DNA from 3 places in the Candidatus Caldatribacterium saccharofermentans genome. Region 1 is predicted to be linked to each of the others. Evidence: riboswitches for the same ligand, from Rfam matches in the RefSeq annotation. Region 1 holds a riboswitch; each other region holds the start of a gene.
What was found. A riboswitch is a leader RNA that binds a small molecule or an ion and turns the genes downstream of it on or off. The one in region 1 is predicted to bind cobalamin.
Positions count from the first base shown of each region.

Region 2: another riboswitch for cobalamin. It lies ahead of ACPT9Q_RS08150 (energy-coupling factor ABC transporter permease); the one in region 1 lies ahead of ACPT9Q_RS05870 (helical backbone metal receptor).
Region 3: another riboswitch for cobalamin. It lies ahead of ACPT9Q_RS00875 (hypothetical protein); the one in region 1 lies ahead of ACPT9Q_RS05870 (helical backbone metal receptor).

Region 1 covers NZ_CP187957.1:1,154,735-1,156,983, forward strand. Annotated here, with positions in the region: gene ACPT9Q_RS05865 (hypothetical protein) at 1-414, opposite strand, end outside; cobalamin riboswitch at 469-645, shown strand; gene ACPT9Q_RS05870 (helical backbone metal receptor) at 757-1,665, shown strand; gene ACPT9Q_RS05875 (hypothetical protein) at 1,619-1,936, opposite strand; gene ACPT9Q_RS05880 (iron chelate uptake ABC transporter family permease subunit) at 1,979-2,249, shown strand, end outside.
Region 2 covers NZ_CP187957.1:1,608,200-1,610,448, reverse strand. Annotated here, with positions in the region: gene ACPT9Q_RS08160 (MTH895/ArsE family thioredoxin-like protein) at 1-112, shown strand, start outside; gene ACPT9Q_RS08155 ((2Fe-2S)-binding protein) at 117-554, shown strand; cobalamin riboswitch at 601-771, shown strand; gene ACPT9Q_RS08150 (energy-coupling factor ABC transporter permease) at 920-1,564, shown strand; gene ACPT9Q_RS08145 (energy-coupling factor ABC transporter substrate-binding protein) at 1,561-1,827, shown strand; gene ACPT9Q_RS08140 (energy-coupling factor transporter transmembrane component T family protein) at 1,827-2,249, shown strand, end outside.
Region 3 covers NZ_CP187957.1:157,833-160,081, reverse strand. Annotated here, with positions in the region: gene ACPT9Q_RS00875 (hypothetical protein) at 1-1,027, opposite strand, end outside; cobalamin riboswitch at 1,107-1,279, opposite strand; gene ACPT9Q_RS00870 (Fur family transcriptional regulator) at 1,353-1,796, shown strand; gene ACPT9Q_RS00865 (FeoA domain-containing protein) at 1,818-2,057, shown strand; gene ACPT9Q_RS00860 (FeoB small GTPase domain-containing protein) at 2,063-2,249, shown strand, end outside.

The DNA.
Region 1 (2,249 bases):
AAAACCAGCGTGGTACTCAAACCGAAAGCCGTGCCTTTCTGCAGCCTCTGCGAAAGCCTTTCGAATTGCCCCATAGTCAAATCGGTACTCATACTTTGCCCCGAAGAGGTTCGATTGCTCCTCAATGGTGCCGCTTCTTGGGCCGGGAGTGACCCGCGTGACCTCCTTTGTAACGCCAAAGCCCTGGATGTCCTCACCGGAGGCAATTCCCGAACCCCGTTCTTGCAGCATTTCGGAGAAGTGGAGCACTTTGGCACTGTCATCGATGCGGAAGCGGGCAACGTACTCAAGGCGGTCTTTCCGCAAAAACCCCCTTCGTTCGGCAAGAGTCACGGTGAGGGTGAAAACACCTCGCTTTTCCTCGAGTTTCCCCGAGAGGTCCTGAGCAAGTTTTTCGATGTCCTCGCAAAGCATCGCATTGCCTTCTTTCTGGGTGTAGTGTTCATTGTACCACAGAGTGTGGTATACTTACAGTGGTTCGTTTCAGGTGGACGTGGTCCTTAATAGGGAAGCCGGTGGGAATCCGGCGCGGTCCCGCCACTGTGACCGGGGAGCAGGGTGCATGTGCCACTGGGGAAACCCGGGAAGGCGCGCCTTAAGCGATGATCCGGAAGCCAGGAGACCTGCCTGAAGCGCATCCCAACCACTCTTCGCGGAAAGAGGAGGTGGGAAAGTGTCCTGGACTCCGCCCCAGGCATGGAGCATAGCCCTCCCTCTCCCCCTCCTCCTTCGCGAATTCTCAAGGGGGTATGGGCGATGAGGCGAAGAGTTCTCCTTCTTGCTGTTTTTTGCTCTCTCTTCCTGCTCTCTTCGGCTTTTGGGCTTGAGGTCACCGACGATACTGGGCGAACGATCACTTTGTCTTCCCCTGCAGCGCGGGTCATTTCCCTCACCCCGGCGAACACCGAGATCGTCTTTGCCCTGGGGGCGGAGGGAAGCCTTGTGGGGGTCACGACGTACTGCGATTACCCTGAGGAGGCGAAGAAAAAGGAGAAAATCGGGAGCATCACCGAAGTTGACCTTGAGGCAATCGTTCGCCTTGACCCGGACCTTGTGCTTGCCGGGTCCCTGACGCCTCCTGAGGTCATTGAGCGGCTGACCAAACTCGGGTACCCGGTGTTCGTCCTTGACCCAAAGTCTATTCCCCAGGTCATCGAAAGCATCCGGAAGGTTGCTCTCCTCCTTGGGAAGGAAAAGGAAGGAGAGGCCCTGGCTCAAGCCATGGAGAGGAACGTCCAGGAAGTTCAGGCCAGGGTTTCCGGTCTTTCTGAGGAGGAAAAACCCCGGGTGTTCCACGTCATCTGGCACAACCCTCTCTGGACGGCGGGGAAGGACACCTTCATCCATGAGTTCATCACCCTCGCTGGAGGGAAAAACGTAGTAGAGGACCTCTCGGGGTACGTGACCCTCGACCTTGAAGAGCTCCTCCGCCGGAATCCCGATATCATCACCGTGGTGAGCGCCCACGGGGAAAACCTCCCCTACAACTTCATCGTCTCCGATACACGGCTCAAAGTCCTCCAGGCGGTACAGCAAGGCCGGGTATTCGTGGTCGACAGCGACATCGTCTCCCGTCCTGGTCCCCGGATAACCCAGGCTCTGCGCATCTTTGCCTCCATTATCCATCCGGAGATTTTTGGACCGTACCAGTCTTCGAAGGAGTGATCTCGTCTTCCTCAAGAAGCTGCCATTCGGCGTATCCTTCCTTGCGCAAGGGAAGCCGCGCTCCGGTGAGGACCACCCGCTGTTTTGTCGGATGCGTTGTGACGGTTATGTAGGCCCGGACGAGATTCGCGATGGTGGCTTCTTGAAAGGTCAGGGTAGTGCCATCCTGGAGGACGATGGTGGTGCGGAGGTGTTTGTGGCCTTCAGGAATCTCCAGGACAATGGCTTGAATGTCCTCGTTCCGGAAAACCAGGGATTGCCCGCTGGGCATACTCTTCTCCTCCCTTCTCTTTTGGGAGTATAATCATGAGCCATGAAGCGGCGGAAGAGGTTCCGAAAACCTTTTCTTCTTTTTGGCTTTATTGCCCTTTGCGGGGTGAGTTTGTTTGTCGCCCAGGGGGTGGGTCAGGGACGGTATGCGCTCTCCGATTCTCTGGCCCTCTTCTATCCTGAGGGACTTTCCCCGAGTGAGCGGACCATCCTCTTTGCCATCCGCCTCCCCCGGGTGGTCCTTGCCCTTCTTGTGGGGGGAGGACTGGCTCTTTCCGGAACCGTGCTCCAGGGGCTTTTCCAGAATCCTCTCG
Region 2 (2,249 bases), 450 kb from region 1:
AATGGGAGTCCGCATGACCCCTGCCGTGGTCGTTGACGGAACGGTGCTCTTTTCCGGGAAAGTCCCAACCGTTGAGGAGCTCAAAGAAGCCCTTCAAAAACTCCGTTCGTGAGACCATGAAGAAAGCGTCATGCCCTGTATGCCACAGTGAGGGTCAGAACGTTCTGGCCCTCACTGTGAAGCACCTGGTGAGGGAGGCCCTGAGGGACACCGTACACGAAACGACGACTTACCACCTTTGCCTCAATCCACATTGCCCGGTGGTCTACTTTGATGCCTCTGGGAAGACCCTGAAGAAAGAAGACCTCAAGATTCCCGTATGGTACAAGGACGGAGCTTTTCCGAAGTACATCTGTTACTGCAGTCGGGTCACGGAAGAGGAGATACGCTCTGCCATCCGCCAGGGAGCAAGAACCCTAGAAGACATCCAGAGGATGACCGGCGCCGGAAGTAAGGGGTTTTGTCTTACTGAGAATCCTTCAGGACGGTGCTGTCACGGAGAAATCGCAAAAATCCTTGAGAAAGCTTGCAGGGTATCGCCACAGAGCCAGTAGTAACCCTTGAAAGATTCCCCTTCAGAATCTATAATGTTGCAAAAAGTGAATACCGTCCGTTGAGGGTGCCTTAAGGCTTAAAAGGGAAAGCGGTGAAAATCCGCTGCAGCCCCCGCTACTGTATACGGCGACGAATCCCAACCACTGGGGAACACCTGGGAAGGTGGGAGGAGGATGACCCGTGAGCCAGGAGACCTGCCCTCAACGATGCTAACCCTTCGGAGGGAAGGGCAATGGCAAAGATACTGCCCCTCTTTCTGGAGGGGCATTTTTGTTCCTCAAAGGAGGTGGACCCTGTGCGTGTTCTTCTCGTGGCTCTCTTTAGTGCAGCAGGTTTTCTCTTTTGCACTTCCCCCGTGTACGCCATGCACATCTCAGAGGGATTCCTGCCACCCCTGTGGTGCGGGGTGTACTTCGCCCTGAGTGCTCCCCTGGTCTTTCTGGGGTTTCTGCAGGTGCGAAGGATGCAGGATCCCCACACCAGAATGTTCCTTGCCCTGGCCGGAGCGTACATTTTCCTCCTCTCTGCCCTGAAACTGCCCTCGGTCACCGGTTCCTGTTCCCACCCCACAGGGACAGGACTCTCAAGCATTCTCTTCGGTCCTGTGGTCACCGCTTTTCTCTCGTCTCTTGTCCTCCTCTTCCAGGCGCTCCTTTTAGCCCATGGGGGCATCACCACCCTGGGAGCCAACATCCTCTCCATGGGCATTGCGGGACCCCTCACAGGATTCCTGGTGTTCCAGCTCCTGCGAAGATACCGTTTGACTGTGGCCGTCTTCTTTGCCGCCTTCACAGCTGACCTTGCCACCTACGTGGTTACCTCTTTTCAGCTTGCCCTGGCTTTTCCGGGACGGTCTTTCCTCCTCTCCTTCGCCAGGTTCATGGCCCTTTTTGCCGTCACCCAGGTCCCCCTGGCCGTCATGGAGGGGCTTTTGACCGTGGCGCTTTTTGAATACCTCCGGGCCCGAATGGGCGCTGAACTTACCCGTCTGGGGGTGAGGATAGCATGAAGGGGAAGATTCTCCTGCTTTTCCTCTGCTGCGTGGTGCTCTTTTTCGTTTCTCTCCGCCTTGGACAGCACCAGGGAGATCTTGCAGGAGCCGATGAAGAAGCCCAGGCACTCATTCAGGAAATCGCCCCGGATTTCAGCCCCTGGTTCTCCCCCCTCTGGGAACCACCCTCAGGGGAAATCGAAACCCTGATTTTTGCCCTGCAGGCAGCTACAGGAGGGCTCATCATCGGGTACATCCTCGGGAAGCGAAGCACGCACTGATGTTCCGGCACGTTGTGATGTTCGCCTGTGAAAGTCGGGGGCGCACCATGCACCCGGGGGAGAAAATGCTCGTCGTGTTTTTCCCCATCGTCCTTTTGGGATTCTCAAGAAGTGGTGCGCTCCTTGCCGCAAACATTGGGCTTTTCCTTTCCCTCCACCTCTTCTTCCGAACACCCTGGCGGTGGGTCCTGCGCTCCACACTCACCCTCCTGGGCTTTGTCGGTAGTTCCAGTTTTGTCCTTCTTCTTGAATACCCCCTGGATTTCGTCCTCCTTGTGGTCCTCCGCGCCGCTTTCTCGGCTTTCGCCCTGACCTTCTTTCTCTTCACCACTCCCCCGGGGGATATCTTCCTCTTTCTCTCACGCTTCCGGACACTTCGGGAGTTCTGTACCATCGCCCAGGGCATGGAACACTTCATCCTT
Region 3 (2,249 bases), 1.0 Mb from region 1:
AAAAGGTTTCCTCAAAGCAGCGGGCGATATTCCGGATGATGGGGTCAGCCCGGAAGCCTCGCCATTTTCGCAGGAAGCGCTCGACCTCTTCCGCGATCAATGCTTCGAGGTGTTCGGACTCCTGAGCGAAGGGCAGGGTTCGTTCCCGGGCAAGATTGAGGAAGGTCTCAAGGTCCAGGAGCTTCTTTCCTTGAGCCAGCGCCGGGTCGATAGCTCGGGGAAGAGCAAGGTCAACGAGCACTTGAGGAAGGGCTGCTTCGTCAAGGTCTTCAGGGGCAAAGAGATGACGAGCTGAGCCTGAAGTGCACACCGCTGCGTGGGATTGGGCGAGGACTTCTTTGAGCACGCTTTTCTCTGCAATCGCCACGAAGGGCTTTTCCTGGGGAATGTGGTGGAGGTGCCGCGAAAAGACGAAGATTGTTCCTGCTTTTCGGGAGAGGAGTGTCCCGGCGACGGAGCGCCCCAGGGTCCCCCAGCCGAGAATACAGACGCTTTTCCCCTCAAGGGAGCCCAGAAGTTCTTCAAGTACCTCGGCGACAAGGGAACCGAAAGACCTCAACGCCTGTTCTCTACGGAGGGATCTCCGGACTTTTTTCCCCACTCGCAGGGCGTCCTGAAAGAGGGCGTTCAGGAGTTTGTTGGTGTGGCCGTTCCGGTGAGCCTTCTCCCAGGCTCGCTTCAGCTGCCCCAGGATATGCACCTCACCACGGAGGGCCGACTCAAGGCCTGCGGCAATTCGAAAGAGACGCCGAACAGCATCGGCGTTCTCAAGGTAAAACACACAGGTTCTGTAAGGGCCAGGGAGGGGGAAAAGGCGCTGAAGGAGGTCCTCTCTCCGGAAGGATTCTTCTTCTACTGTACCGTACACCTCAAGTCGCTGGCAGGTCTCAAGGAGGACAAAGGCAGAACACCCGGTTTCTCTGAGGATTCCCAGAAATTCCCTCTCCGGAAGGGCCAGGTAGCGCTCCCGAAGGACAAGGGGGAGGCGCTCATCGACCCCGGTGGCAAAAAGGAGCGCTTTTTTCACTTTTCCCTCTCTCCGAGGTACTCGCTACCCCGAGAGGGAACATCCATACCTTTCCACTCCTTCCTCGTCGAGCGCGAGTACAGAGTTCTCTGTGCAGGCAGGTCTCCTGACTGAGGTTCATCGTCCTCTCCGCCTTCCCGGTTGCCCAGTGGCATAGAGGAGGGGACTCCCCATCACAGTGGCGCGACCGTGTGGGAATTGCACCCACTTCCCTTTTCAGCCCCAAGGGGCACCTGCACGGGAAAAATTATACCAGAGTAGAGTCCGGCAGGCGAGTCCTTGACATTGTCTGTTATAATGGAAAATGATAATATTTTTCATTGAGGTGAAGGACTTGCCGGAGAGCTGGAAAGATGTTTTCCATCGCTTCAACAAGAAAGCGACACCCTCGCGCCGGGCCATTCTTGAGGTGTTTGAGGAAAAAGGGCAGCACCTCTCTGCCGAGGATGTGTACGAGCATCTGAGGGCAAAGAAAAAGAAAGTCGGCATAGCAACGGTGTACCGGAATCTTGACCTTCTCCTGCGCATGGGGATTCTCCGAAAAGTCAACTTTGGCGATGGCAGGGAACACTACGAGATTTGCCGTACGGCACAGTTCCACCACCACCTGATCTGCACCCAGTGCGGTCAGGTTGTGGACTGTGAGGGGATGACCCAGGAAGAGGAGCAGTTCTTGCAGCGTCTGCGAAAGGAGTTCGAGCAGAAACAGGGATTTGTCGTTCACTCCTATCACATCTATTTCTACGGTTTGTGTCCGCGTTGCCGGTGACATCCGAGGGGGGCTGAGACTGTGGAAGACATCCGTTCTCTGGTGGAGATGGAAACCGGTGGAAAAGGAGAAATTGTCCGGATTGATGGTGGGGAAGGGATGGTGAGGAGGTTATGGGTTCTCGGAGTCGTGCCCGGGAAGAGAATCGAAAAGGTCAGCTCCATTATCGGCAAGGGACCGGTTGTCATTCGTCTGGGGCAGCAGGAGATCGCCCTGGGCAGAGGCATAGCCCAGAGGATTCTCGTGCGGGTAGAACACTAAGGCGAATCGTCCTTGCGGGAAACCCCAATGTCGGGAAAAGCGTTATTTTCACCCAGATAAGCGGTGTCTACGCTTTTTCCTCAAATTATCCGGGGACAACAGTGGACTTTTTGCGGAGTTACGTGGAACACGGAGGAGAATTGTACGAAATCATCGATGCTCCGGGCACGTATTCCCTTGAAGGGATAGCTG